Regions from separate parts of the Psychrobium sp. MM17-31 genome, predicted to be linked through region 2. Evidence: predicted binding sites of a transcription regulator. Region 2 holds the regulator's gene; each other region holds the start of a gene.
The links. Region 2 encodes sigma-54, which starts transcription at its own class of promoters, with help from an activator protein. Its sites were predicted from a motif close to GTTGGCACGNNNNTNGNNT; they were not measured.
Positions count from the first base shown of each region.

Region 1: a site for sigma-54 is predicted at 3,806-3,824, ahead of glnA (glutamate--ammonia ligase). Genes of this name have one in related genera too.
Region 3: a site for sigma-54 is predicted at 2,100-2,118, ahead of MHM98_RS02930 (P-II family nitrogen regulator). Genes of this name have one in related genera too.
Region 4: a site for sigma-54 is predicted at 6,763-6,781, ahead of flgB (flagellar basal body rod protein FlgB). Genes of this name have one in related genera too.

Region 1 is NZ_JAKRGA010000006.1:95,058-102,784, reverse strand. Features, by position in the region: gene MHM98_RS16935 (acyl-CoA thioesterase) at 1-238, shown strand, start outside; gene MHM98_RS16930 (EAL domain-containing protein) at 338-1,582, shown strand; gene typA (translational GTPase TypA) at 1,658-3,487, opposite strand; gene glnA (glutamate--ammonia ligase) at 3,911-5,320, shown strand; gene MHM98_RS16915 (DUF4124 domain-containing protein) at 5,440-5,952, shown strand; gene glnL (nitrogen regulation protein NR(II)) at 6,037-7,086, shown strand; gene glnG (nitrogen regulation protein NR(I)) at 7,080-7,727, shown strand, end outside.
Region 2 is NZ_JAKRGA010000002.1:848,308-856,034, reverse strand. Features, by position in the region: gene MHM98_RS08405 (CIA30 family protein) at 1-385, opposite strand, end outside; gene MHM98_RS08400 (DUF3081 family protein) at 405-647, opposite strand; gene MHM98_RS08395 (DUF6482 family protein) at 655-906, opposite strand; gene MHM98_RS08390 (MFS transporter) at 1,086-2,345, opposite strand; gene hpf (ribosome hibernation promoting factor) at 2,464-2,751, opposite strand; gene MHM98_RS08380 (RNA polymerase factor sigma-54) at 2,776-4,269, opposite strand; gene lptB (LPS export ABC transporter ATP-binding protein) at 4,313-5,038, opposite strand; gene lptA (lipopolysaccharide transport periplasmic protein LptA) at 5,039-5,581, opposite strand; gene lptC (LPS export ABC transporter periplasmic protein LptC) at 5,562-6,122, opposite strand; gene kdsC (3-deoxy-manno-octulosonate-8-phosphatase KdsC) at 6,119-6,673, opposite strand; gene MHM98_RS08355 (KpsF/GutQ family sugar-phosphate isomerase) at 6,673-7,644, opposite strand; gene MHM98_RS08350 (calcium/sodium antiporter) at 7,657-7,727, opposite strand, start outside.
Region 3 is NZ_JAKRGA010000001.1:661,212-668,938, forward strand. Features, by position in the region: gene mpl (UDP-N-acetylmuramate:L-alanyl-gamma-D-glutamyl-meso-diaminopimelate ligase) at 1-330, opposite strand, end outside; gene MHM98_RS02925 (ammonium transporter) at 456-1,703, opposite strand; gene MHM98_RS02930 (P-II family nitrogen regulator) at 1,713-2,051, opposite strand; gene MHM98_RS02935 (alkaline phosphatase D family protein) at 2,330-4,672, shown strand; gene MHM98_RS02940 (hypothetical protein) at 4,760-4,993, opposite strand; gene secA (preprotein translocase subunit SecA) at 5,068-7,727, opposite strand, start outside.
Region 4 is NZ_JAKRGA010000001.1:442,729-450,455, forward strand. Features, by position in the region: gene flgJ (flagellar assembly peptidoglycan hydrolase FlgJ) at 1-290, opposite strand, end outside; gene MHM98_RS01945 (flagellar basal body P-ring protein FlgI) at 301-1,374, opposite strand; gene flgH (flagellar basal body L-ring protein FlgH) at 1,465-2,142, opposite strand; gene flgG (flagellar basal-body rod protein FlgG) at 2,169-2,957, opposite strand; gene MHM98_RS01960 (flagellar basal body rod protein FlgF) at 2,973-3,716, opposite strand; gene flgE (flagellar hook protein FlgE) at 3,879-5,189, opposite strand; gene MHM98_RS01970 (flagellar hook assembly protein FlgD) at 5,210-5,902, opposite strand; gene flgC (flagellar basal body rod protein FlgC) at 5,913-6,332, opposite strand; gene flgB (flagellar basal body rod protein FlgB) at 6,329-6,730, opposite strand; gene MHM98_RS01985 (protein-glutamate O-methyltransferase CheR) at 6,841-7,671, opposite strand; gene MHM98_RS01990 (chemotaxis protein) at 7,664-7,727, opposite strand, start outside.

The DNA.
Region 1 (7,727 bases), on a different contig from region 2:
AAAGTCTTCAATGCACATTGCACTAGAAGTAAATGCCTGTGATCCAAAGTCTCTTAATAAACGACTTACCACTCACTGTATCGTGATTATGGTAGCAGTCGACGAGCACGGAGAGTCTATTCAAGTGCCTACTTGGACTCCAGAGAGCGACGAAGACAAGAAACAACACGCCACAGCCATCAAACTAATGGAAATGCGTAAACAAATCGGTGAGGAAATGGCGATATTTGTCGAATAGCCACTCATCGGCTGATTAGACCATTGATTTAGGTACTAACGGTTTACAATACTAAATAATTATCTTAGGTTGTAAATTCACCTTAATTTCGGTTTGGTTATGGACGTTTTCATTGCACGGCAAGCTATCTTAAACAGAAAGCAACAAGTTTCTGCTTATGAGCTCTTCTTTCGGGAAGGGCCTAGAAACGCCTATCCTGAAAATACCGATCACCACGAAGCGACTTCCAAGTTGATTGGCCGAACCTACTTCAACAAAGGGATTCGCCCTTTTACTTGCGGTAAACGCGCATTAATCAATTTTTCTGAAGAATCCCTATTAAAACGCTTACCTTTTCTATTGCCTAAAAACGAAATCCTCATTGAAATTTTGGAAGACGTTCGCCCAACTGATGAAGTGTTTAAGGTGTGTAAGGAGCTAGTAAAATCAGGCTACTCTATAGCCCTTGACGATTTTGTCTACAAGCCTGAATGGAAACGTTTTTTAACCGTTGTTCGGGTCATTAAGTTTGATATTCAACACACGCCGCTCAAAACAATCGAGCCCTTGGTGACAGAATTACTCGCTAAGACCAAGATAAAATTACTGGCAGAAAAAGTCGAAACACAAGAGGAATACCAACAAGCCGTCGATATGGGATTTCATTTGTTTCAAGGCTATTATTTTTGCCAACCCGAAATGAAGCAAAGCCAAGAAATAGAATCGACACAAATGCTATTGGTGATGCTATTTAACGAAGTCAGTAAACCCAACATCAACCATAAAAAAGTCATAGAACTGTTAGAGCGCGACTGCAATTTGGTTTATAAACTGTTGTGCTACGTCAACTCTGGCATCTTCCCCATCAAAGGGAAAATCACTTCAGTAAAACAAGCCATCACTTACATGGGTGAACTGCAGCTCAAAGAGCTTATTTCACTGTTTTTTACGGCTGTTCTAGCGCAAGAAAAACCGCCTGAACTCATTCAAATTTGTGCCACTCGCGCCAAATTCTGCGAGAGCATTATTAATGAAATCGCGCCTAAGTTTTGCGATCAAGCCTTTATGGTGGGAATGTTTTCACTGATCGACGCCATTCTCGATATTCCAATGCGCGATGTTACCGAACGTTTATCATTAGATGATGCAATTTGTGAAACACTACACGACGAAGACGACATATCCCAATCGCCAATCAGTATGGCCCTTAGAACTATAAAATATTTAGAGCGCGGCAGCTGGCATCAGTCTGAGCGCGAAGCCATGAAGTTACGCGTTCCTATTGAAACCGTTAACAAACATTACCAAGCAGCCATCGAATGGGCTGAACATCTCGAAGATTGCGATATGCCGCAAATGAATTAACTGTATTAAAACCCGCACAATAAAAAAGGCCGACATAATGTCGGCCTCTTTAGTTTAGCTCAGGTTAGCTAGTGATTAACCGCGACTTGCGCGTTTACGATCACTTTCCGTTAATAGCTTCTTACGAATACGGATGCTTTCTGGTGTAACTTCTACTAGCTCATCGTCATCGATAAACTCTAGTGCTTGCTCTAGTGTGTAAACGATTGGCGGCGTTAGAACTTGCGCGTCATCAGTACCAGAGGCACGAACGTTAGTTAGCTGCTTACCTTTAAGCGCGTTAACTGTTAAGTCGTTTTCACGGCTGTGAATACCTAGAATCTGACCTTCGTAAATCTCGTCACCGTGGTTGGTGAATAGACGACCGCGTTGCTGTAGGTTAAACAGTGCGTAAGTCAGTGCTTTACCAGTCGCGTTAGAGATTAGTACACCGTTTTGACGTTGACCGATGTCGCCACCTTTGTGCTCTGCGTACTCTTCAAACGTGTGGTATAGAAGACCAGAACCAGACGTTAATGACATAAACTCAGTTTGGAAGCCGATTAAACCACGTGAAGGCATATCAAAATCGATACGTACACGGCCTTTACCGTCAAGCTGCATGTTGTTCATTACCGCTTTACGCAGACCCAACTTCTCCATTACCGAACCTTGATGCTCTTCTTCGATATCAACGGTAACTTTTTCCATTGGCTCCATTTTCACGCCATCAACTTCTTTGATGATTACTTCTGGACGAGAAATCGCAAGCTCGAAACCTTCACGACGCATGTTTTCGATTAATACGCCTAAGTGAAGCTCACCACGACCAGATACACGGAACTTATCTGGATCGTCTCCTTGCTCAACGCGTAATGCTACGTTGTGTACAAGTTCTTGTTCTAAACGCTCGTGAATGTTGCGTGAAGTAACGAATTTACCTTCTTTACCGGCAAACGGTGAGTTGTTTACTTGGAATGTCATGGTAACTGTTGGCTCATCAACAGATAGCGCTGGTAATGGCTCTACGTTATCAACTGAACAGATAGTGTCAGAGATTTTTAACTCGCCTAAACCAGTGATAGCTACGATGTTACCAGCATGTGCTTCATCAACTTCCATACGGTCAAGGCCTAAGTAACCCATTACCGTACCCACTTTACCTTTACGAGTAGAACCGTCAGCCATAGAAACAACAACTTGTTGGTTTGGCTTAACTACACCGCGCTTGATACGGCCAACACCGATTACACCTACGTAAGAGTTGTAATCTAGCTGTGAGATTTGCATTTGGAAATCGCCAGCAGGATCAGCATCTGGTGCAGATACGTTTTCTAGAATCGCATCGAATAACGCATTCATGTTATCTGTTGGCTCGTCGGCATCCATCGTTGCCCAACCGTTTAGTGCCGAAGCGTAAACAGTCGTGAAATCTAACTGCTCGTCAGTTGCACCTAGGTTATCGAATAGATCGAAGATTTGATCCATAACCCAATCAGGACGTGCGCCTGGACGGTCAATTTTGTTAATAACAACGATTGGTTTCAAACCTTGCGCGAACGCTTTCTGCGTTACGAAACGCGTTTGTGGCATAGGGCCATCAACTGCGTCTACTAGTAGTAATACCGAGTCTACCATCGACATGATACGCTCTACTTCACCACCGAAATCGGCGTGTCCTGGAGTATCTACGATGTTGATGCGGTGATCATTCCAGTTAATGGCCGTTGGTTTTGCCAAGATGGTAATACCACGCTCTTTTTCAAGATCGTTTGAATCCATTACGCGCTCTTCGGCTTCGCCGCGAGACTCAACCGTACCAGATTGTGCTAACAGTTTATCAACCAGAGTCGTTTTACCGTGGTCAACGTGAGCAATGATTGCAACGTTACGCAACTTGCTGATATCAGTAATATTATTTGACATACATTTCGCCTAAATAGGAATAATCAGCTCAGCCTGACTATTCAAAACCATGGATACCAGCCGCGCATTGCGTCTGGTACAAAAATTAGGCGGCAAATTCTACAGACTTGTCACCTCAAAAGCTATCTATTTAGCATTCTAACCACAGATTGTGACGAGAATATTGAACCAGTACACACCGCACCAATTTGTAGCAGTTGAATAAGGAACAACACCTTCGCACCAATATGGTGCAACCAACTGATCAATGTGGTGCAAAAACAACACATTCACTTCACTCTAAAAACAATAAATCAATTACTATCAAATACTTAAACTGTTGGCACAATATTGGCTTTAACGGCTGTAGTTGAATCATTGGTGCAATTATTTTTATCTCAAAAAGTAATCGCCTAAATAAAATTAGTTAAGAGGAAACACCCAATGTCTATTGAGAATGTTCTAGAGTTAATTAAAGAAAACGACGTGAAATTTATCGATTTACGTTTCACTGATACCAAAGGTAAAGAGCAGCACATCAGTATTCCTGCTCACCAAGTTGACGAAGACTTTTTCGAAGACGGTAAAATGTTTGACGGCTCTTCAATCGCTGGTTGGAAAGCAATTAACAACTCAGACATGGTAATGATGCCAGATGCTTCTACTGCGGTATTAGACCCATTCTGCGACATCCCAACACTTAACATCCGTTGTGACATCTTAGAACCAGACACACTACAAGGTTACGATCGCGACCCACGTTCAGTGGCTAAACGCGCTGAAGAATACATGCGCAGCGCTGGCTTCGCTGACGATGTACTATTTGGCCCAGAGCCAGAGTTCTTCCTATTTGACGATGTTCGTTACAAAAACGATATCAATGGTGCGTCTTACTCAATCGACGATAAAGAAGCATGTTGGAACTCAAACACTGAATACGAAGAAGGCAATACAGGTCACCGTCCTGCGATCAAAGGCGGTTACTTCCCAGTATCTCCAGTAGATTCTTCACAAGATATCCGTAGTGCTATGTGTATGCTCATGGATCAAATGGGCTTAGTAGTAGAAGCACATCACCACGAAGTAGCAACCGCTGGTCAAAACGAAATTGCATGTCGCTTTAACACTATCGTTAACAAAGCTGACGAAATTCAAATCTACAAATACGTAGTTCACAACGTAGCGCACGAATTTGGTAAAACTGCGACCTTTATGCCTAAGCCGATTTCACAAGACAACGGTAGCGGTATGCACTGTCACATGTCTCTAGCAAAGGATGGTCAAAACTTATTTGCTGGTGACAAGTACGGCGGTTTATCTGAAACAGCACTTTACTACATTGGCGGTATCATCAAGCATGCTAAAGCACTAAACGCTTTCACTAACGCGTCAACTAACTCGTACAAGCGTCTAGTTCCTGGTTTCGAAGCGCCAGTAATGCTAGCTTACTCAGCGCGTAACCGTAGTGCGTCAATCCGTATACCTGTTGTACCATCACCAAAAGCACGTCGTATCGAAGTTCGCTTCCCTGATCCAACAGCTAACCCATACCTAGCGTTCTCTGCGCTACTAATGGCTGGCCTTGACGGTATCAAGAACAAGATCCACCCAGGTGATGCAATGGATAAAGATCTATACGATCTACCAGCTGAAGAAGCAGCAGCAATTCCAACAGTTGCTGAGTCGTTTGCTGAAGCACTAGAAGCATTAAAAGCAGATAACGACTTCCTAACAGAAGGTGGCGTATTCTCTAAAGACGCTATCGAAGCTTACATCGAGCTGAAATCGCAAGAAGTAGAGCGCCTAAACCTTGCAGTTAGCCCAGTTGAATTTGAAATGTACTACAGCGTTTAATCGTTAAGTCGCATTTCTTAAAAAGCCTGCAACTTTGCAGGCTTTTTTGTGCCAGTTTGAAAAATATTCAGTTAAGGCGCATTATTAAAGACAATGTATAATCAACAAAAACTGCCGTTATGTATAAATATCTCATCGCCATTATCTTACTGAGCTTAACGCTAACGGTATCGGCCTTCACTGTGTATAAAAAGGTCAATAAAGACGGCACTGTAACCTACTCAGACAAACCCTTTCCCGGAGCTAAAAAAGCCAAGCTGCCGCCAATAAACACTCGAGCTACTCAGCCAATCCCTAAACCTATCGAAGTGGAAAAACCTGAGAAAAAAGCTGTGGCTAACATTACCGTGCTATCACCAACCAATGGCGATTCTATTCGCAGCAATGCCGGCGAATTAAACATTCGTATAGGTGCGACACACGATGCCGTTGACGATTACCTCATTCAGCTTTTAATCAATGAAAAGCCCTATGGCAAACCAACCAAAAACACCACTTTTGCACTAAAAGAACTCGACCGCGGCATCATTAAAATTAAAGCGTTATTACAAACGCGTCGTGGCAAAGTTCTTGCAGCTTCTGATGAAACGGTTGTTTACATGCATAAAGCCTCAATAAATCGCGCTAGATAGCCCAAAATTGAGCAAGATGTTTGCAATCGACAATCTTTCGCACCAAAATGGTGCGTTAATAGATTTCAATCATTGGAGCTCAAGGTGGCCAGCATTTACAAGTCGATTTTTGATAATGTGGTATCGAGTATTTTATTACTCGATCAGCAGCTTTGCGTGCAACATAGCAATCAAGCAGCAGAGCAATTATTAAAAATTAGTACCAAACGCATGGCGGGAAGCCACCTCAATACCTTGTTCCATCATCTAAGTTCAAGCACTCAGCTATTTTCACAAGTATTTGAAACCGACCAAGGCTTTACCGACAATCTTGCGACCTTGATTAGCGTCGATGGCCGCAGCGTCACCATCGATCTCAGTGTGAGCCCACTAGAAGTCGATGACGAGCACTTCTTATTAGTAGAAATTAGACAAGTCGACCAACAGCAGCGCATCTCCGAAGAGATGCAGCAGCTGACCCAGCAGCAACTCGCCAAGAACTTGGTTAAAGGCCTTGCTCACGAGATCAAAAATCCCCTCGGCGGATTACGCGGTGCAGCGCAGCTTTTACATCGTCAGCTCGATGAAGAAAACCGAGAATATACTCAGATGATTATGGAACAGGCGGATCGTCTCAACAATTTAGTTGAGCGCCTACTAGGGCCCAATACTCACCATCAGCACAAACTGCACAACATTCATCAGGTGTTGGAAAAAATAATTAAACTAGTGTCCATTGAACTACCAACAGGGATCAGCATAGAGCGCGACTATGATCCCAGTATTCCCGATATCTCCATCGACGATGAACAGATCCAGCAAGCATTGTTGAACATCATTCAAAATGCAATTCAGGCAATGGGTAAAAGCGGTCATCTGACAGTAATGAGCCGCGTCACCAACCAAGTCACTATCAATGGTCAGCGCCATCGACTCGCCGTCGAAATTAAGATTATCGATAACGGTCCCGGCATTGCACCACAATTGCACAACACCCTGTTTTACCCCATGGTGACAGGCCGTGCTGAGGGAACAGGCCTCGGTTTATCTATCGCGCAAACGCTAATACAGCAACATCACGGACGTATCGATTTTACTTCGCGCCCAGGTAAAACCGAATTCACCGTTTCACTACCAGTAATTAAGGAATCCTAATGACCGAACAAGTATGGGTACTGGACGACGACAGTTCAATTCGCTGGGTATTAGAAAAAGCATTATCGAGCGCTAATATCAGCGTTGGCACCTTTGCCGCCGCGGAAAGTCTGTGGGAAGCCTTAGCACACGAACAACCAAGTGTTATTGTCTCTGATGTACGAATGCCTGATACCGACGGCATGGAATTACTAGGCCGCATACAAGAGCATTTCCCAGAAATTCCGGTCATCATAATTACAGCGCATTCCGATCTCGATAGCGCGGTAAGTGCCTATCAAAGCGGCGCTTTTGAATACTTGCCCAAACCCTTTGATATCGATGACGCATTAGGCTTAATCAATCGCGCCATCGACCACAGTAACGAACAAACTAAACGCGCTAAAAAAACCGCTAACAATCAGAGTGCAACGCCAGAAATCATCGGCGAAGCGCCTGCGATGCAAGAGGTTTTCCGCGCCATTGGCCGCTTATCATCATCGAGCATTAGTGTGCTTATCAACGGTCAATCGGGAACGGGTAAAGAGTTAGTCGCCAAGGCGCTGCACAAGCACAGCCCGCGTAAAGACAATAATTTTATCGCGCTTAACATGGCGGCTATTCCCAAAGATCTGATTGAATCTGAATTATTCGGTCACGAA
Region 2 (7,727 bases):
TTTGATTAGCCTTAGTTGGAAACTCTAGTTTATAACCAATTAAATAGCCGCGAAACAGGCTGCGAAATCTAAGCTGATAGTCATTGCCGTCGCCAGTCACAGTAATGTTAACAGTCTCAATACCTTCCTTAAGTGGCGGCAGCGCTGTGTAAGTACTGCTAAAACCGCCGTTATTTTCGGTAGAGATTTGGCCTGTGAATACAATGTCACCATTTACTTTAACGACATTTCCTTGAGAAAGTCCTCCCATGACACCGTCGTTGGTGATACGCCAGTTAGCGCTATTGAATGCTAGTTGAGTTGGCGTACTGCTTGTTTTTTTAGCGAGTGAAGGGTTGTAGGTCATTAACGCTAGTCCGATTATAGTGATTACTGTTTTCATCATGTCACCACTCATTGGTTTGTTAATCGCGAGCGATTTTTCTGATTAAATTTTCAAACTCGCTTCTAGCGATGCGATCTGACGATTCAATGGTGTACTTGTTGTGAAAGTAGATGGTCATAGTTAGCGTTTTATAACTAAGAAAGCAGGTATAACCATCAAAATCATGCCACGCACTGAGTTGGCGATAGTGATATTTACCATCGCGCTCGACACCATGTTCGAGTATTTTATTGAATACTTTTAAATAATTATGAAGCGCCATTGCGTTGCTACAACCAGATAGTTTCGTTTGTTGCTGCTGGCGATGATAAACCGCACATTTCGTCGTAAGCGGTCTGCAAGCTCAAGGTTGCCGATTGAACGTCATGCTGACGCAATAGTTGTTTCGCATCGCTAAGTGATTGGCAAATAGCTACTTCGCTAAGACTAGGCAGGGCTGAGAAGTTTCCTTGATTGTCGGTGGAGCCAACTAAATAGTGCGTACCGTCAGCAATGCCTATGATGGTAGGTTCGTGAGTCATAACGCTCTCCTTATTTAAGGTGGTTAAGTCATGAATACGAATGCTGTTTAATGAAAGATCATATTATTCTTACAACTGAAATTTGTTGTTGCTTCTATAAAGGAGCAACACCAAATTTCAGATAGCGCAGTGATTCTTGCGCTAAGAGGAACAAAGATAAAGTCATTAAAAATGATGTTCTATTGAGAATTTCCGTTACAGGTCGTCTTACTTAAAAACAGTGAGCTTACTAAACCTATTACAGATATCGCTGCCATCACTATAAACAATTGGTTGAATCCTGCTGTGCCTGGGGATGCATCTAGAATGCGTCCAGCGATAGGTGCGAAGAAAATATCTGGCGTGTAGCCCACCACTGAGATGATCCCCACTGCTGTGCCTGTGATGGCGCCGCTGATTTTAGATTCTGCTAAAAGTGCGAAGTAGACGGCGCGAACGGCAAATACTAAAACGAAGGTAATGAAGATATTAGCTTGCAGTAACCAAGACTCGCCTAATGGAATGAAACTTAAGTAAGCGGCGATTGCCAGTGCAAATATAATGCTGATGAGTTTACTTGGCTGTAATCGGTCGGCTAACAAACCTGCGCCAATGGCGACTAGAGGTCTTACAAAAGAGGCGTTAGATACTAGTTGCGCCGAAGCTACATCATCCATATTCAGCACCTGAGTCGCATAAAGGCCAAAGTAATCGATGCTCTTATAAGCGCAGTAGGCACTGAGTACGATCAGTGCTTGGCTAATGATACTTGGCTGTTTGATGACATCGAGAATAGTTTTTTTAATACTTCTATGCTCTGAGCTAGTAGCTGGGGTAAAGGGTATCATGATATATACCAGCGCCGCCGCTGCCAGTGTCAAGGTTGTATAGAAGGCGATAACGTATACTAAGGCCGCTTGTTTGTCCGCTAACGAGACTAATCCCGCTTCGCTAGGTAGATTGTAATTAAGGATGAGTACACTTACCGTAGCCATGGCTGCTGCCACTAAACCGCGCCCACCATCGAGAATCCCAAAGGCGATGCCTTGTGTGTTTTCGCCGCCCCACAAGCGAGTGATCTTTATCATAGCTGCCCAAAACAGCAGTATTGTGGTTACGCCCCAATAGCCGAATAGTATTGTTAATCCTAGTACTGATGGTATTTGCATTAGATAGAAGCCACCTAATGCAGTGGCTACTAGTGAAATAGTCATTAAGTTTTTAGCGGAAAAACGGTCGGCGATTGCGCCGCCGGGGAAATAAGCAATCATTGCCATAATGCCGTATAAACCGAAGATGTCGCCTAACTGGGTGTTAGAGAGCTCGAATACTTCTAACAGCGTTGGTCTGAAGAATCGCGCAATATGAAAAGGTAAGCTGAAAATGATTTCGCCTGCGAAGACGATAGCAAAGATGATGATAAAACGGTGAACCGGGGATATGTATTGCTGAGTATTCATGAATATTTACACATTTTTATCATTGTGAGCCCATCATAGTGCTGAAAGCGGCAAAGCAAGACGAAGGTTTGGACATTAAAAAGGCCCATAAAATGGGCCTTTAGAATCGAATTGTAAATTAGTGACGTTGTAGTTTTTCTTTGTGTTTGATCACTTGTCGGTCTAATTTGCTCACCATGGAATCGATGGCGGCGTACATATCTTCGTGAGATGACTGAGCGAAGACTTCACCGCCGTTGAGATGAAGGGTTGCTTCGGCTATTTGTTGGAGCTTTTCTACATTCAAAACGACGTGCACGTTATTGATGTGCTCAAAGTGTCGCTCAAGCTTGCTAAATTTACTGTGTACGTATTCGTGAAGAGATTCGGTAATTTCTACGTGATGACCAGATAAATTAATTTGCATAAAGTGTATCCTCCGTAATAGAGCTTACAACAAGCTCTTTCTTTGATTGGACGGTGGGATAGATAGCGCGTCGCGGTATTTTGCAATAGTACGTCTAGCTACTTTGATCCCTTGTTCCGCTAACAAATCTACAATTTTGCTATCGCTCAATGGCTTTTTAGGATTTTCCGCTGCCACCAGTTTTTTGATGATAGCGCGAATGGCGGTGGATGAGCATTCGCCACCATTCTCCGTACTTACATGACTAGAGAAGAAGTATTTAAGTTCAAAAATACCGCGTGGAGTGTGCATGTATTTTTGAGTGGTGACACGAGAAATGGTTGATTCGTGCATTTCTACTGCTTCGGCCACGTCATTTAATACTAGCGGCTTCATGGCTTCTTCGCCATATTCAAAGAAGCCGCGTTGCTGCATAACGATACAGTTGGCTACTTTTAGCAGTGTTTCGTTGCGGCTTTCGATGCTTTTAATAAACCATTTTGCTTCTTGTAAATGACCGCGAATAAACTGGCTGTCACCACTGGTTTTGCTGGTTTTAGACAGCGCCGCATATTGCTCGTTGACGCGAATCTTCGGCATACAATCTGGATTGAGTTCGACTTTCCAGCGCCCTTTTACTTTTTTCACAGAAACATCTGGGATGACGTATTCTTCTTTTTCTTTAACAACCGTTGTGCCCGGATGCGGGTTCAAGGTTTGAATTAGCTTGATGGCGTTGCCAAGCTGTAATTCTTTGAGCTTGGTTTTGCGGGCTAAGGTGCGGTAATCTCGTAGTGCCAGCATTTCCATGTAGTTTTCGACCAGCATAATGGCTTCGTCGCGCCATTCGGTGTCATCTGGCATGTGCTTGAGCTGAATAGCCAAACATTCGCTTGGAGTGCGTGCTGCTACGCCGATAGGATCGAAGTGTTGAACGCGTTTTAAAACCGCTTCTACTTCGTCTAGTTCAATTTCAGGATCTGACATTGCTTGTAGAATGTCTTCACAATCTTGTGTGAGGTAACCTGTTTCTTCAATGGCATCGATAATGGCAAAAGCGATAGCGCGATCGGTATCTGAAAATGGCGTTAGGTTAGCTTGCCACATTAGATGGTCTTGTAGATTTTCAGTGGTTTCACCTTGATAGACAAAATCGCTATCTGGGCCAGGAGTTGAAGATGAAACTGGCGCCGCTGGACCTGAAGATATGTAATCGTCCCAAGTGGTGTCAGTTGGTAATTCATCTGACACGCTGTTTTGATCAAGGGCTTCTGAGGTATCTATTGAGCTGGCATCGGATGGCGCTTCAAAATCGTCGTTGTTGTTGAACTCCTCTGATTTTTGTTCGCTTGTTGATGCGTCGGCTTTGTCGTTTGATTCAAAGTTTTCTTCTACTTCAAGTAACGGATTTGAGTCGAGTGCTTCTTGTATCTCTTGTTGCAGGTCGAGCGTTGATAGTTGCAATAAGCGAATTGCTTGTTGCAACTGAGGGGTCATAGTGAGTGACTGACCTAATTTTAACTGTAATGACGCTTTCATCTATATCCGTTATTGTTTTTCTTACTGTGACAGCTGCCTACTACTATAATCTGAATTGCTCACCTAAATAAACATCTCTTACAGTTTGATTGGCTAATATTTCATCGGGCTTGCCTTGGGCAATCATTTCGCCATGAGAAACGATATAAGCAAACTCACACACATCAAGGGTTTCACGTACATTGTGGTCGGTAATTAATACGCCGAGACCACGGTTCTTTAATTGCTCGATTATTTGTTTTATGTCAATTACCGAGATGGGATCGACGCCTGCAAATGGCTCATCGAGTAAAATGAACTCGGGATCAGCGGCAAGGGCGCGGGCGATTTCGACGCGGCGACGCTCGCCACCAGAGAGTGCCATCCCTAAACTGTCACGAATGTGTTGAATGTGAAACTCATCGAGTAAGCTCTCTAGCTTTTCTAGGCGCTGTTTCTTGTTGAGATCTTTGCGGGTTTGCAAGATCGCCATAATATTGTCAAAGACAGTGAGCTTGCGAAAGATTGACGACTCTTGCGGCAGATAACCGATGCCTTGGCGCGCACGCAAATGCATTGGCATCAACGTCATATCGGTATCGCCAATAGTCACTTGGCCGTTGTCGCTTGGTACAAGTCCAACAACCATGTAAAAGGTCGTTGTTTTACCGGCGCCATTAGGACCGAGTAGGCCAACGATTTGGCCTTTGGATACTTCTAAACTGACGTCTTTTACAACCTGACGGCCAGAGTAATTTTTTGCTAGATGTGAAGCGCTGAGTTTGCTCATTTATTCTTTTTCGTCTTTTTTAGGCTGCTTGTCTTCTTTAGGCTGCGGCTCTTCTTTAGGCTGTAGCACCGTAGTCACTTGTTCGTCGTTTTTTGGGTTGCCGTCGGCATTGAGAATACGTTTTTCAATATCGTAGTTGATGGCGTCGCCACTCACTGTATTCTCGCCCCATTTTACTGAAACGCTTTTTGACATTTTGATAAGATTTTTGGCGCGTTCAAATCGGATGTCTTTGGCTTGGGCAGAGATCTTCGCGCCATCATCCATCGTTTGCGAGAAGCTCGCTGGCTTGCCACTAAACACCATGACTTCTTCGCCGCGGCGGCCGTGATTGTACACTTCAAGGTAGTCGGCGCTGATATTGATTGAGCCTTGTGTAATACGTACATTGCCTTTGTAGATGGCAATGTTTCTACCTATATCGATATTTTGATTGTCGGCACTAATTTCCGCTTTTTTGGTTAAATCGTCTGTTAACGCGTGCACATTGGTTTGTGTTAACACACCAACTAACAATAGGGCACTAAGGCGTAATAGTTTCATAGGTTGCCTGTATATCTTTAATTAATTCAAATTGTCGCAGATTGAGATCTGCTTTTAAGCCAATTCCGGTGGCGTTGTATTGTGTTCCTTCAATAATAATCTTTTTGTCACTAGTGACTTGCATCGTCGTTAAATTAACCTCCAAATAAGAGGTTTTAATTTGCTTCAACGATTGCTCTGGATCTGTTGAGCTAATGATGACATTGTCATTGAGTATCACGCGATCGTTTTGATCGAATACGCCGTTATCTGCATCGATCTTCCAATGGGGAGCACCATTTTTAGGATAAATAACATAACTTGGCTTAACAAAGGTCGTCACGCTATCGTCATAGTATTCCATTTTTTCGGCTTTCACTAATGACTCGAGTGCGCCTTGTTCGTCAAAGCGTCTTAGTGTCATGTCTTTGGCTGTAAAATCTGGCAAATAAACATCTTGTGCTGGCGTTTGTTTTTCTTCAGTTACCGACCAAAACGGGTTGTAGAAAAACAGCGCACAAGAGGCAAAGAAAAGCCCGATTAATACAATAATTCTCGTCATACACTCATGCCTTCGGCATTTTCCAATTGGCCATTACTCGCCAATATTAAATCACTTAACTCACGCACTGCGCCAAAGCCACCCGGTGTGAACGTGGTGTAATCACAGTCGTTGAGCAATAAAGGATGGGCATCATTTACTGCGACACCTAAACCGCAATCATCCATCACGATTTTATCGACAACATCGTCGCCAATGTAGGCCACTTGGGCTGGCGTTAAGTTCAATTTAGTTAGCAGCTCTTGGTAGGCGGCGAATTTGTCACTTTGGCCTTGGTAGATGTATTTAACGCCAAGGCCCGTCATGCGATTTTCAACAATCTTTGATTTACGACCCGTGATAATAGCCACTTCAATGCCTGCGTTGAGTAATGATTTTACGCCAAAACCGTCTTTGGTGTGGAAGGCTTTAAGCTCTTCACCATCATTGCCCATGTAGACACGGCCATCTGAAAACACGCCATCTACGTCGCAAATCAGTAACTTAATTTGCTGCGCCTTAATCCAAGCTGACTCGTTAATGGTGCCGTAAATAGTTTCGACTTGCTTCACTACATTACTCCCGCTCGAACCATATCTAGCATGTTTAATGCGCCGACAGGCTTGTCATTTTCTAACACGAAAAAGCCGTTAATATTGCATTCTTCCATGGTTTTTAGTGCAGAAGCTGCCAAGACGTTTTCAGTTAGAACTGTTGGGTTTTCAGTCATGACTTGCGCAATGCTAGTCGTGTGAAAATCGATGCGTTGATCGAGTGTGCGGCGTAAATCACCGTCGGTGAATATGCCGATAAACTTACCTTGTTCGTCTACGACACCTGTCATACCGAGGCCTTTTTCTGAAATTTCTACTAGTGCGTGACTGACGCTGGTATCAGTTTTAACTAGTGGTAATTCATCGCCTGTGTGGGCTATGTCCATAACGCGGAGTAGTAATTTCTTGCCGAGCGCGCCACCGGGGTGAGATAGCGCAAAATCATCGGCGGTAAATCCTTTAGCTTGCAGTAGCGCAACGGCAAGGGCATCCCCCATTGCTAGGGTTGCTGTGGTGCTTGAGGTAGGCGCAAGGCCTAATGGACAAGCTTCTTTCGAAACCGAGATACACAGATGAATCTGGGCGAGTTTTGCCATCGCTGACTGCGGGTTGCCTGTCATCGAGATAACTGGTGTGCCTACGCGCTCAATCACTGGAAACAAGGTAAGAATTTCTGCTGAGGTACCTGAATTGGAAATGGCTAACACGACATCATCTTGGCTGATCATGCCAAGATCGCCATGGCTAGCTTCACTAGGGTGAACAAAAAACGATGACGTACCTGTGCTGGCTAATGTCGCGGCAATTTTGTTGGCAATATGGCCTGACTTGCCCATGCCCATCACTATCACTTTGCCCTTGCAGTCTAGTATCAACTGACACGCCTGTGCGAAGGCTTCGTCGACGTATTGAGTGACTTCGTTGAGTGCGGCGATTTCAGTTTCTATAACTGATTTTCCCCACTGACATAGTTCTTGCGCTGTAGCCATAAAAATCTCTCGTTAACCAAATAGTAAAAATTGATAAGCGATGAATATGGCAAATAAGATACCACCTTCAAGTCGAGTAATTT
Region 3 (7,727 bases), on a different contig from region 2:
AGAAAGCGCAATCACCCAGCGATCTTTTAATAGGTTTTCAAGTAACCATTGTGGTCCCGACGTATAAGGAATGTTGCGATCGAGCATAAACTCAACACAAGGGTTGCCGCGACTCATGGCATTGCCAACCACAACTAGATCAGGAGCAGGCTCTAACTGACTAGGATCATAACCTTCAATTAATTCAATACCGCTTTGCTCAAGCTGAGTGCTCATTGGTGGATAAACGTTGGCGTCACTACCTGTGACTTTAAAGCCCAATTCACGGGCTAAAATAGCAATGCCGCCCATAAAGGTGCCGCAAATACCTAAAATGTGGATGTGTTTCATAGAAATTTAATCATAACAATCATTAAGGCGCATCATAACAAGGGAGCGTTTGATAATCAGCAAAAATAAAAAAGCCCGCATCAAATGCGGGCTTCATATCTTATAGGTAGTGACTGAATAAGAAGTTAACTTCCTTTAACAGTCACAAACTCTGGATAGGCATCGATGCCACAATCGGCCACGTCCATGCCTAAATACTCTTCTTCTTCACTAACTCGAATACCCATGGTTTTCTTAAGTACTAACCACACTACAAAACTGGTGCTAAATACCCAAGCGAAGATAATCGCGGCGCCTAACAATTGGCCGCTAAAGGTTGCATCACTGTTGCTAAATGGCACTAACATTAAGCCAAACAAACCAGCAACACCGTGGACAGAGACAGCACCAACAGGGTCATCGAAACAAATTTTGTCGAGCATTACGATTGAGAACACCACTAAGCCACCAGCAAGTAAGCCAATCAATGCTGCAACAGGTAATGAAGGAGATAGCGGATCAGCCGTAATAGCCACCAGACCGGCTAATGCGCCATTGAGGATCATGGTTAAATCAGCCTTGCCCCATAAAATACGACACACGATTAATGCACTGATTGCGCCTAACGCTGCCGCGCTATTCGTGTTAACGAAGATCTTCGCTACAGATGACGCATTTTCCGCATCCGAGACTAATAATTGAGAGCCACCGTTAAAACCGAACCAGCCCATCCATAAGATAAAGGTACCAAGAGTAGCCATTGGTAAGTTAGAACCAGGGATCGGGTTTACTTGGCCGTTTGGACCATACTTACCTTTACGAGCGCCGAGTAATAACACACCAGCTACAGCGGCAGCTGCACCAGCCATGTGGACAATACCTGAGCCAGCAAAATCAACGAAGCCAAGTTTAGACACGAAACCACCACCCCAAGTCCAGAAGCCTTCTACTGGGTAGATAAAGCCTGTCAGTACCACAGTGAAAATTAAAAATGCCCACAACTTCATACGCTCAGCCACCGCGCCAGAAACAATCGACATTGCCGTTGCCACAAAAACAACTTGGAAAAAGAAGTCTGACTCTAGTGCGTGATCCGCGCCATCAGCCTGCGTGCCAATAAACGTAGATAATGTTGGTAGCCAGCCACCTTCAGCATTATCAACGTACATAATGTTGTAACCCACCAATAGAAACATGGTACAAGCAATGGCATATAAACAAATGTTTTTGGTTAAAATCTCTGTGGTATTTTTAGAGCGCACTAAGCCTGCTTCTAGCATGGCAAAACCCGCAGCCATCCACATGACTAACACCCCCGAGATTAAGAAATAAAATGTATCTAATGCGAAGCGCAATTCGGTAACCGTTGCACCCATTTTTGTTAACTCTTCCATCATGACTCCTTACAGCGCGTCTACGCCAGTTTCACTGGTTCTAATACGGATTGATTGTTCGAGGTTGGTGACAAAGATTTTGCCGTCGCCGATTTTTCCGGTATGTGCAGCACTGCAAATGGCTTCAACTACACGATCAACATCGTTGTCATCGCAGCCAATTTCTAGCTTCATTTTCGGGAGGAAATCTACTTGGTATTCCGCGCCGCGATATAATTCGGTATGTCCTTTCTGGCGACCAAAGCCCCTTACTTCAGACACCGTTAATCCCTCGATGCCCGCTTCGCTAATCGCGTTTCTCACATCATCTAGCTTAAATGGCTTAATGATGGCAGTTATCAGTTTCATAGTTAGCCCTTATAGTTTTAAAAATAAATTGTTTAGCTAACCAACGAATAACAAGAGCCGTACCAAGTTAGTAACTTGTTGTTACCAAAGATAATTAACCAAGATTAACTCATAATAGCCCTTAACTTTCGCACCAAATTGGTGCGTTGATTTTACCTTTTGCGCCAAATTCGAACTTTGTCTTAATATCTTCAAAAATCCCTTTTAAAGTGCTAAACCAAGACATAAACTCGATTGAACAATTTAAACAAAAATAATAAAGACAAAGGATTTTAGTAATGAGTTATACACGCCGTAAATTCCTGTCCACCATTGTGGTCAGTGCTTCTGCAGTTGCTCTAGGTGGTCTTGCTGGTTGTGGCGGTTCGTCAAACACCTCAGTGACACCAACGCCAGCACCAACTCCGACACCAACGCCAAAACCAACAGGCCTACAACCTAGCGCGAAATTTTTCCCGCAATCATTAATGTCGGGGGATCCTAAACCTAGCAGTGTGATTTTATGGACACGCGTAGAAGACAGCGCAGCAGATGACATAAAAGTGCAATTGCAAGTTGCCACTGACAAAGAGTTTACCGACGTGCGCGTCGATGAAATGCTTAACGCGTACAAAGACAATGACCATTGTTTGAAAGTACGTGTCACAGATTTAGACCCATACACCACGTATTACTACCGCTTCGTGTACATTAATGACGATATTCAATACGTGACTAACGTTGGCCGCACTAAAACCGCGCCTGAAGCCAGCGCCGATCAAGCGGTTAAATTTGCCTTCGTAAGTTGTCAAGACTATGTAGGCCGTTACTACAATGCCTACCTATCTATTCTCAACCAGCCAGAGCTAGATTTCATCGTTCACTTAGGTGACTACATTTACGAAACAACTGGCGATCCTGAATTCCAAAATGTCGATGGTCGCTCAGTGTCATTCACCGATACCGACGGCGCAATTAAGATTGGTCAGGGTGATAAAGCCTATTACTCAGCGCAAAGCATTTCGAATTATCGTGAACTATACAAAACTTATCGCAGCGATGAAGTACTACGTGAAGTACACGAAAACTTCCCAATGATTGCCATTTGGGATGATCACGAATTTAGTGACGATAGCTGGCAAAATGTTGCAACGTCATTAGATGGCGCAGCTGATGAGAAAAACTTAGTTCGCAAACAAAATTCAGAGCGCGTTTACTTTGAATACATGCCAATTGATCATGAGCACGCCAGCGATAAGAGCATCGATTTAGGCAACGGCGAATTAGCAATTAGCGAAGACCACCTATTCCCGAATACAACCATTTACCGCGACTTTGAATTTGGTAAACACGTAAAACTGTTAATGACCGACTTTAGAACTCATCGCCCAGATCACCTGATCCCTGAAGACGCTTTCCCAGGCACTGTGGTTATGGATGAAGCGACAACATCGGCGGTCATTGCCCAAGCGAAAAGCATTCCATTAGCAAACGCTAACGCATTTGTTAAAGCCACTTTTATGGCTTATGTTGATATCGATGCACCAGAGCATAATGTCCTTAAGAACGTGCTTACCGATGTTGTTGCTGGATTATATAAAGCTGATTACATGTCAATTGTTGGCGATGATGAGCAAACAGCCGCAACTAAAGGCGCTGCAATGGCCAGCAAAGTAGTTACTGGTAAGTTAGTCGTTGATTACCTCAATGAAATCATTAAACAACTTCCTGCATCACTCAAAGCGATTTACAACATCGATGTGTTAAGTAGTGATGGTTTAGAGCGCGGTATTGCCTACATGACCTTAGGTAAAGCATCGCTGTTCTCAAAACTAGGCAGCCGCTACATGGTCATCAAAGACGTGTTTGATCTGTACGCGGGCTACAAAGCTTCACTTGATCCAGCATCGCAAAATGCTTTCGGTGACAAGCAAACTGCATGGTTAAGTCAGGAAGTAATGACGTCGACGGCAACATGGAAAATTATGGGCAGCTCAGTATCATTTGCACCACTGATTTTCGATTTAAGTAGTGATCGCGTGTCAACAGGCGTTCCTCAGCTTGAAGGCATGTTCGACTCAGATGCAATCCCAGATCTATTCAAAAATCGTTTCTACGTAAACGTCGATCATTGGGACGGCTTCCCGCAGGCGAAAGCCAAGCTTATTAATGATCTTCTAAGTGCAGCAGGCGTGATTACGCTGTCTGGGGATGTGCACGCTAGTTTCGTCGCAACTCAAGCCCCGAGCAGTGTCACAGGGCTACGAGGCACTAACTACACAGCATCTTCCATCTCATCAGGCACTCAGGGTAGCTTTATCGCAGATGCGTTAGCGGGATTAGCGACTTCATTATCGCCTGAATCAGCGGAAACCTTTGCGGCATTAAATCCGTTCTTTAATCTATTAACCAAAACAGCTACGACGCGTGATGACGTTCCGACAACCATATCGTCATCAGAGCTGTGGAAACACGGTGTTGGAATCGTTACAGCGACAAGTGATACCTTTACAGTAGATTTACACCAATTCCCGACACAGGACGGCGATACTAACTACATCACCACAAGCTTCTACGATAATCGCGAAACATTTTTAGAGGCAGTTGAAGTAGAAAGTACTGTCACTAAAAATCCAGTTTAGTTAAAGTAAACTGACCTAAATTAAAAAACGCGCTGATAGCGCGTTTTTTTATGGGCAAAGTTCACAAGCTAGCCACGTTGAATATAGTCAAGCATCAACAAACTGTTGTGGTATTTCTCGCTGATAGCAGTCAATGGCATACTGCACAACGTTTAATAGCACCTCTTTTCTATGCAAAGTAACCTCATGGGTTTGCTTGCAATCGTCTCTAAAAATCTCCTCCAATAGCAACTCACCTAAATAATAGAACTCTATTCCTATTCCGTCTCTGCCAGCAGAAATGTCACTAGCAATTATTATTTTTAAGTCCTTTAACTTCATCGCTTATTTCCATAAAAAATGCCAACGAGCAAAGCTGGTTGGCATTTTTATTATTGCGTTATTAAACCGATAATTTAGGTTAACTTACCACAACACTGCTTGTATTTCTTACCTGAACCACAAGGACAAGGTTCGTTACGACCAACCTTATCAGTCTCGCGAATCACAGTCTGCTGGGCGTGTTGACCGTGGCTCTCGTCTTCTTCATGCGCGCTTGGGTGTTGGTATTCAAGCTCTGTCGCTTCTTGCTGACGACGCTGCTCTTCAACCGCATCTACATCTTCTTGTGTTTGCACCTGAATCTTAGATAACAACACAATAACGTCGGTTTTTAGCGACTCTAGTAGATCTTGGAATAACTCAAATGACTCGCGTTTAAACTCTTGCTTAGGATTCTTTTGCGCGTAACCACGTAAGTGAATACCTTGACGCAAGTGATCCATCGCTGCAAGGTGATCTTTCCATAAACCGTCTAGGGTTTGTAGCATTACAGCTTTTTCAAACTGACGTAATACATCGCTACCAACCATTTGCTCTTTTAACTCGTAAGCTTGAGCGACAGTTTCTTGGATTTTCTCTACCAAGTTTTCTTCGTGCAGCTTATCGTCATCTTTTAGCATTTGGCCAATAGGCATTTCGATGAGGAAGTCTTCTTTAAGACGCTCTTCTAAGCCTTCAACATCCCATTGCTCTTCCAATGATTGGAAAGGAATGTATTGACGAATGGTCTTTTCAACAACATCACCGCGGATGTTATTGATTGTTGCAGACACATCAGCTTCATCCATTAACTCGTTGCGTTGCTCGTAAATTACCTTGCGTTGGTCATTGGCAACATCATCGTACTCAAGTAACTGCTTACGCATATCGAAGTTACGGCCTTCAACTTTGCGTTGTGCATTTTCAATAGCGCGGTTAACCCATGGATGCTCGATCGACTCACCGTATTCCATGCCAAGCTTTTTCATCATGCCTGTCATACGTTCAGAGGCGAAGATACGCATTAAGCTATCTTCCATCGATAGGTAGAAACGCGATGCACCAGCATCACCTTGACGACCCGCACGACCACGTAATTGGTTATCGATACGACGAGACTCATGACGCTCTGTACCAAGAATGTATAAACCACCAGCTTCTAGCACTTTGTCGTGCTGGATTTGCCATTGCTCTTTAATGTGAGCGATTTGCTTTTCAGTTGGCTCTTTCATGGCGTCAACTTGTGCTTGCCAGTTACCACCAAGCACGATATCAGTACCACGACCCGCCATGTTAGTTGCGATTGTTACGCGACCTGGCTCACCCGCTTTAGCGATGATTTCAGCTTCTTGTTGGTGGAACTTCGCATTAAGTACGCTATGTTCAATTTTTTCTTTCTTAAGTAAATCTGATAAATACTCTGACGATTCAATCGAAATCGTACCAACGAGCGACGGCTGGCCGCGCTCCTGACACGCTTTGATATCAACGATAATGGCTTCGTATTTTTCTTTAGCCGACATGAAAATCAAGTCAGCCATATCATTACGTACCATAGGACGGTTTGTTGGAATAACAACCGTATCTAAACCGTAAATGTGTTGGAACTCGAACGCTTCAGTATCAGCAGTACCCGTCATACCAGATAACTTCTCGTACAGACGGAAGTAGTTTTGGAAGGTAATAGATGCCAGCGTTTGGTTCTCGTTTTGAATCTCAACACCTTCAAGTGCTTCAACGGCTTGATGCAGACCTTCAGACCAACGACGACCTTCCATCGTACGACCTGTGTGCTCATCAACGATAATAACTTCGCCGTTTTTAACGATGTAATCAACGTCGCGCTCAAATAACACGTGGGCACGTAATGCTGCATTAACATGGTGTAATAAGCTGATGTTTGCTGCCGAGAATAATGAATCGAACTCGCCCATTAGGCCGTGCTCTTGTAGCATTTCTTCAACGAAAACTTGACCAGTTTCAGTTAGATGAACTTGCTTAGATTTTTCGTCAACCGTGTAGTGACCGTCACCGGTGTACTCTTCGGTATCTTCTTTATCTTGCTTAGTTAGCTTAGGAATAAGCTCATTGATTTGACGGTATAGCTCAGAGCTATCTTCCGCGGCACCAGAAATGATTAGCGGTGTACGTGCTTCATCGATAAGAATTGAGTCAACCTCATCGATGATGGCGTAATGCAGTGGACGCTGTACGCGCTCTTGCGGTGAAAACGCCATGTTGTCACGTAAGTAATCGAAACCAAACTCGTTGTTTGTACCGTAGGTAATATCACAAGCATACGCCGCTTGTTTCTCTTCGTGCCCCATACCAGCAACACAAATACCCACTGACATGCCTAAGAATTCAAATAACGGGCGGTTGTTGTTTGCATCACGTGCCGCTAGGTAATCATTGACGGTAATTACGTGAACACCTTTACCAGTTAAACCGTTAAGGTAAGCCGCAAGAGTTGCAGTTAATGTTTTACCTTCACCAGTACGCATCTCAGCGATACGACCTGATTGCAGTACCATACCACCGATAAGCTGAACGTCGAAGTGGCGCATTTCAAATACACGCTTACTCGCTTCACGTACCACAGCAAAGGCTTCAGGTAGAATATCATCTAGGGTTTTACCCGCTTCTAGTTGCTCTTTGAAATAAGCAGTTTTTTGTTTTAGCTCGTCATCTGACAGAGCTTCAATTTCTTTTTCTAGTTCATTGACTAAGGCAACAACTTTACGCAACTTCTTGA
Region 4 (7,727 bases), on a different contig from region 2:
CTGCCACTTTCACTGAGCTCAGTAGCCATTTGATCATCGTGCATGTTGCGATAAGTTTCAGTACCTTGACTGTTAAACGGCGAATCTGCTTCAAAGGCTTTATTAGCTTCACGCATACTCTTTAACAGCATCTTCATGAAGATACCTTCAAATTGCTTCGCGACTTTATTAAGTGCCGCTTTTTCATCGCTTTGTGCTTCTTGACGTAGCTTGTCTAGACTCGCAATGTCTTGATAATTCGACTGACTTGTCGGCAATTGACGCGATAATGATTGAGCAAAACTATCCATGATTCGCTCCTTAAATAACAACCAGTTCGCCGTGAAGAGAACCCGCCTGTTTAAGCGCTTCAAGAATTGCCATTAAATCTGATGGCGATGCACCAACAAGATTCACAGCCTGAACTAGCTCGTCAAGTGTTGTTCCCGGCGCGAACTTAAACATCCGGCTATCGGCTTGATTAACATCAACTAATGAGTTTGCAGCAACTACTGTCTCGCCTTCTGCTAGCGCATTAGGTTGTGAAATTACAGGATTTTCAGCAATGGTTACCGTCAAAGAACCATGAGTAATCGCTGCTGGCTTAAGACGTACTTGCTGACCGATGATAATGGTGCCAGTACGTGAATTAACGATGATCTTTGCCGCCGCTGTAGCTGGATTAACATTTAAGTTTTCTAAATGAGCTAAAAAGAATACTCGCTGACTAATATCTCTTGGCGCTCTAACTTGGATAGATGTTGCGTCTAATACTTTTGCGACAGCTTTCTCTTTAGTTGGATTGCTTGAGCCACTTAGCGCTTTATTGATCTCTTGAGCAAAGGCTTGCGCCGTTGAAAAATCAGGATTATGTAGATTAAAGGTAATGAAGTCACCTTGACCAAACGCACTTGGTACTTCACGCTCAACAGTCGCACCGTTTGGAATGCGGCCAACTGTTGGCGTGTTTTGAATAACTTTTGAACCGTCAGCACCTTCGGCGCTAAAACCAGATACCATCATGCTGCCTTGAGCAACCGCGTAAACGTTGCCATCAAGACCTTTAAGGAAAGTTCTTAATAACGTACCGCCACGTAAACTCTTAGCACTACCAATTGACGATACTGTAATGTCGATTGTTTGGCCCTGTTTAGCAAACGCATGTAAATCGGCGTGGATAGCCACTGCCGCGACATTTTTAATTTTAGGGTTTAAGCCTGCAGGCATTGATATGCCAAAGTTTTTGAGCATTGTCATAAAACTTTGGTCAGTAAACGGGCTTTGCTCACCCGTGCCAGGTAAGCCAACGACTAATCCATAACCGACCAGTTGATTCGAACGAACGCCTTTCACCGACGCCAAGTCTTTGATGCGCTGCGCGTTTGCGCTAGTCATGCAGCAAAGACACAATGCTAATAGCAATAGGCTTTGATTAAAGAAATTAAGCTTTTTCATTCGAATTCTCCTGACGGTAAATTGACGTTTTTAAAACGGCCACCAACCACTATTAAAGAATCGTGCCAACCAGCCAGCTTTTTGTGCATCAGCGAATGCACCAGTGCCAGAATACTGAATTCGAGCATTCGCAACCTTGATAGAATCCACCTGATTATCGGCGCTAATGTCCTGTGGGCGGATGATTCCATTAAGGCGAATAAACTCATCACCATTGTTAATGGTAATCCACTTTTCACCGCGCACAATTAAATTACCGTTACCTAACACCTGCATTACGCTTACCGAAATAGAGCCAGTTAAGCTATTTGACTGATCGCTCGTGCCTGTCCCTTTAAATTCAGAGTCTTGATCAAGACCAAACGCCAATGAATTGCCACCAATAGTAACGTTTGCGCCGTTGAGCCCAGTAACAGGTGTCAAAGTCGCGCTATTTTCTTTCTTAGTATTACTGTTGGCTTTTTTCTTAGCAGAAGTGTTTTCACTTAACACCACTTCGATAATGTCACCAACGCGACGCGCTTTAACATCGGCGTATAAACTTTCCAATCGATTAGCGTCAAATAATGAGCCCGTTTTTACGATATTGACTGGTGGTTGCTCAGGATAAATTGGCGCGTAATAAGGATCATCAGCGATCGGCTTATCTTGAGTCGACATACAACCCGACAATAAAATGACAGATGCGATAGTTAATGCTTTTTTCATGGTATTCACTCTCCTACAGCTAACGATTAAAGTTGCTGTGTCACGAAGCTCATCATTTGATCTACTGCTGAAATGACTTTCGAGTTCATTTCATAAACACGTTGTGATTCAATCAAGTTAACCAACTCTTCCGTCACATTAACGTTTGAAGTTTCAAGCGCCCCTTGACGAATAGAGCCCAAACCATTTAACCCAGGATTACCTTGAATTGGCGTACCACTTACGCCCGTTTCGGTGTACAGGTTCTGTCCCATTGGCTCTAGGCCTTGTGGATTAATAAAGTTAGAAATTGTTAGCTGACCAATGACAGTGTTTTCCGCCTGACCGATTTGACGAACAGAGACTTCGCCTTCAGAAGAAATGGTAATACTTTGCGCATCTTGAGGAATAGTGATTGTTGGCTGTAGTAAGTAACCACTACCAGGCGTAACAATTTGTCCCTGTTCATCAAGCATGAACTGACCGTTACGGGTATAAGCAATGTTACCGTCGGGCATAAGAATTTCAAAAAAACCATCGCCTTCCACCATCATATCCAATGAATTTTCAGTGGTTAGCATGTTGCCTTGAGTAAACTCTTTTTGAGTGGCAACAACTTTGGTACCTGCACCTAACATTAAACCTGCTGGTAATTCGGTATTTTGCGATGAACGACCACCCGGTTGGTTGATGTTTTGATACAACAGATCTTCAAATACTGCTCGAGATTTTTTGTAACCGACGGTACTGGCGTTAGCCAAGTTATTTGAAATTGTAGCGATATCAGTTTGCTGTGCGTCTAGCCCTGATTTACTTATCCATAATGCAGCATGCATGTGAATTCTCCTAAATTAAGATAGACGTAGCAAACGATCTTGTGATGTATCGACTTCTTCAGCCGTTTTCATCATCTTCACTTGCATGTCAAATTGTCGTTGAAGGCTGATCAAATCAACCATTTCGCTAACCGCGTTAACGTTACTGCCTTCAAGCATTCCGCTGGCGATTGTCACATTAGCGTCATTTTCAAAAGGACCGCCATCTTTACGGCGGAACAGGCCATCTTCACCTTTAACCAAGTCGCGCTTATCGGGGTTAACCAATTGCAAACGCCCGGCTTCTTCAGTCACCGTAGCTGGCGCGCCTTGTGGATGAACGGTAATAACACCGTCGTTACCTATTTTTAATTTATCGAGGGGAATTGGCAGCGCGATTGGCCCATTGTCACCTAATACCAATTGACCAGCGCCATTGCGCAGCATGCCTGCATTGTCAATTTGTAATGAACCAGCACGTGATAAGGCTGGTGTTCCATCTTTAGACTCAACCACTAACCAGCCATCGCCTTGCACTGCGACATCTAAATCGCGAGCCGTCGTTATCATGGCACCATGAGAAAAGTCTTGCGCAGGGCGTTCAGTGAGCGAGAACACGCGAGTTGGCATACCTTCACCATAAGCTTGCATTGAACGCGCCTGCTCAATATCTGCTTTAAAGCCAGTTGTTTTAGCATTAGCAAGATTATTGGCACGCAATGCGGTTGCGTTTAAGTTTTCTTTGGCGCCACTCATGGATATATAAAGTAATTTATCCATCATTCACCTCGTCAAAAAAATAGCGTTTTGCTGAAATCAGCGTTGTTATTCTTGAGAATGCAACGGGTGTGCCAAAATAAAGAAATAAAATTTAAGAAATGATAATTGTAGGAAAGAAGGCGCTTAAACCACAGGTAAAAGCGCCTTAGGTAATCAGATTAATTATCTGATTTGTAAGATAGTTTGTGACAAGGTTTGGTTAACCTCTAGTGCACGAGAGTTGGCTTGGAAGTTACGCTGTGCAGCAATCAAATCAACTAATTCAGTAGTTAAGTCAACGTTTGCTTGCTCTAGGGCGGCAGACTTAATAGTACCAAATGTGCCGCTATCACCTTCACCAGCTAATGGCTCGCCAGAACCTTGACTCGCTTTCCAAGAAGTATTACCGATTTGCGTTAAGCCTTGCTCATTTCTAAAGCGCGCCATAGCAACACGGCCAAGAGGTTGTGAACTACCATTACTGTATGTCGCTTTCACCAGTCCGTCTGGGCCAATTTCAACACCAGTTAATCGACCAACCGTTAAACCATCTTGCTCAAGAGAAGTTACCTCAAAACCTGAAGAGAACTGCGTTGGCCCTTCAAGACGCACATTAACGTTTTGCGTACCATCAGCACCAGAGCTATAAACACCTGCACCTGGAGTACCTAGCGGCTCTAATACAATATCAGGATTCGCAGGCTGTTGATAAACACCGCTATTAGTGAAGTTAACCACCGCACCAACATGATTAGTACCCGCTGTTGCAGCAGTTAGGTTAGTGGTCGGCGCTACAGCATCAACTTTTTTACCGTCAACTGCCGTGAACATCGCCCATTGATTCGGCGCAGTATCATCTTTTACAAAATAACTAGTTTGAACATGTGCTTCACCCAAGGAATCGTAAATAGTAATGGAAGTTGAGTGGTTGTAAGTCGCTGGATCTGAAATATCAAAGTTTGCAACCGTTTTGCCTGTCGCGTTCGCCGGTAAGTTAGCCGCCATGTTCACCATACCCGTCTTAACCGGCACACCTGCAGTTTCAGGAATTTGCATACCTGATGTCGATGTCAAATTAATGGCAGCCGATGTACCGTCATTATTTACAGGGTAAGTTTGTAAATAATTGCCGTTAGAATCAACGATAAAGTTTTCATTGTTAAGCTTAAAGGCACCAGCACGAGTAAAAGTTAGATCTTTAGAATCTAAACCATCAGAAGTAACAAAAAAGCCTGGACCTGTAATCGCTAAATCTAACGCGTTATTAGTAAATGATAAACTACCTTGATGGAACTGCTGCGCCACTTGCGCCGTAGTTACACCGTCACCCGCTTTAGTACTTGAGTTAGTAAATAAAGAAGAGGCGTATACATCGGCAAACTCTGCGCGAGATTCTTTAAAACCAATAGTGTTTACGTTAGCAATGTTATTTGCAGTAACATCGAGATCCTTCTTCGCTGCTGAGATACCACTGAGTGCAATATTAAAAGACATGTTCGAATCCTCTTCTTAGATTAACTTTCGGCAACCGCTAATACTTCAGATAGCGAAATATTGCCGAGCCCTCTTAAATTTAAAATAACGCCGTTGCTGCCATTGCCAAGATTTACACTTGATACATGACTATAAGTTGATACGGCTAAATCTTGTTTTTCACCATCTACAGTACCAGTGGCCTTAATGGTATAATTACCTTCTTTTACTTGGTTGCCATCATTGTCTTTGCCATCCCAAGAAAATTCGTTGTTACCCGGATTTTGTTTACCGATGTTGATTGTGCGAATTAACTCGCCAGCTTCGTTCTCAACATTAACGATGACATCACCACTTGAAGATGCTGGCATACTAATTACTGCATCAACTCCTTCATTGGCTGGTTTATTTGACACATTTGTAGGAATAAGTACTTTCTGACCAACTAGCGTCGATGCTTGTAACGCCTGCGATGACGTCATTACCGTATTCAAGTTCTCGAACTCTTTAGTCATGGTATTAATACCTTCTACGGTACTAATAGACGCCATTTGCGACAGCATCTGATCATTATCAACTGGCTTTGACGGATCTTGCTGTGATAACTGCTGTGTTAACAACTTAAAGAAATCTTCTTGGTTGAGCGTTTGGTTAGAGCCATCGTCAACTTTATAAGGCTCTTCTTTAACTCGCAGAGAGTCTAAATAAGCATTACCTGTGTTTACTGTAGTCATTTAGTCTCTCCTATCTGCCAAGTTGTAATGTTCTCATTAGCATTTGCTTTGCCGCATCTGCTACTTGAACATTGGTTTGATATGAACGTGAAGCTGAAATCATATTGGCCATTTCTTCCATCACATTAACGTTTGGTTTATAGATGTATCCGTCTTGATCAGCCATTGGATGATTAGGGTTGTATTCCATCTTGAGTGGATCTTTATCTTCTACAATACCCAGCACTTTAACCTTAACCGATTCTTCCTGTTGCCCTGCGGCAGCTTTTTGCATTTCGGCGGCAAAAACTGGATGACGACCGCGGTATGTCTGCTCAGCACTGCTGCTAACACTGTTAGCATTGGCCAAATTTGATGCGGTTACATTTAAACGCAACGACTGTGCGCTCATGCCAGAACCAGCGACATCAAAGATATTATATAAACTCATGATCCTGTTCCTTTAATAGCTAATCTTAAGCTTTTGAACTTGCCGCCTAAGAATTGCAAGCTCGATTGATACTCTAATGCATTTTGCATATACAAGTTTCGTTCCACTTGTACATCTACCGTATTTCCATCGCCAGTATCAGGCTGTGTTGGCACGCGAAAAGCCTCACCAGAAGTATCTTTAGTGGTGATATTAAAATGTTTATCGTGTGTTCTCGCCATACTAGTCGACAAGTTTTGTTTAGCGGATTTCATAGCGGTGGCAAAATCTAAATCACGCGCTTTGTAATGCGGAGTGTCGGCATTAACGATGTTACTCGCCAACATTTCGGCACGTCTTGAACGCACACCTACTGTGTATTGGGAAATACCCAGTGCCTTTTCAAATGAAATCGCCATATTTTTGTCTCTGTTACGGTTTGTAGAGATAAAAGCAAGCGATGTGCCAATATGAAGAAGATATAAAAAAAGGGCAATAATAGATGCCCTTTTTGGAAATGAATTACGGTTTAAACAGCTTGGTAAACGATGCCTGACGAACAGCGGTTCATCTTGAAATCATCAGTTAAACCATTGATAGATTCTGATGCGCCAAGCATTAAATAGCCTTCTTTATTTGTCACCTTGGCAAAGTTGGCGAATATTTGCCGCTTCACTTCCGGCGAGAAATAAATAAGCACGTTACGACAAAAAACAATGTCAAAACGACCGAGTAGCGCGAAATTGTCGAGTAAATTAAACGAGCGAAACTTCACATGACGTTTCACTTCATCCTTAATCACATAACAATTATCTGACGATGGATTAAAGAACTTGCGTAAGCGCTCAGGCGACAAACCACGCGACAGCGCTAATTTATCGTACTCACCCTTATTACAATGCGCCAACATACTGTCAGAAATGTCAGTACCCAATATTTCAAAACCAAATTTTAATGCGCCAGGGTTCTTTTCTTTATACTCTAAGCAGGTCATGGCAATAGAATAAGGCTCCTGCCCTGACGAGCTTGCCGCCGACCAAATTTTCAATGGTCGGCCAACTTTCGAAAATTCTGGCAACAAACGCGTAGTCAAAATATCAAATGGATATTTATCTCTAAACCACAGTGTTTCATTGGTAGTCATCGCATCGATAACGGTAGAGCGCAATGCACGTTCGTGAATCATCATCGCCTTTTTAACTAGCTGCGATAACGACTCACAATTTGTTTCACTTAACAGAGGTGATAAACGACTGCGCACTAAATACTGCTTACTCGCGCCAAGCACAATACCGCAGTGCTTCTCTAAAAATTTACAAAATTCCGTGTATTCTTGAGGTGTTAAATCTGCTTTATTCACTCGTTATGTCCCGAGCAGGCTCAGAATGTAAGATGTTAATATTTCGTTCAACCGCG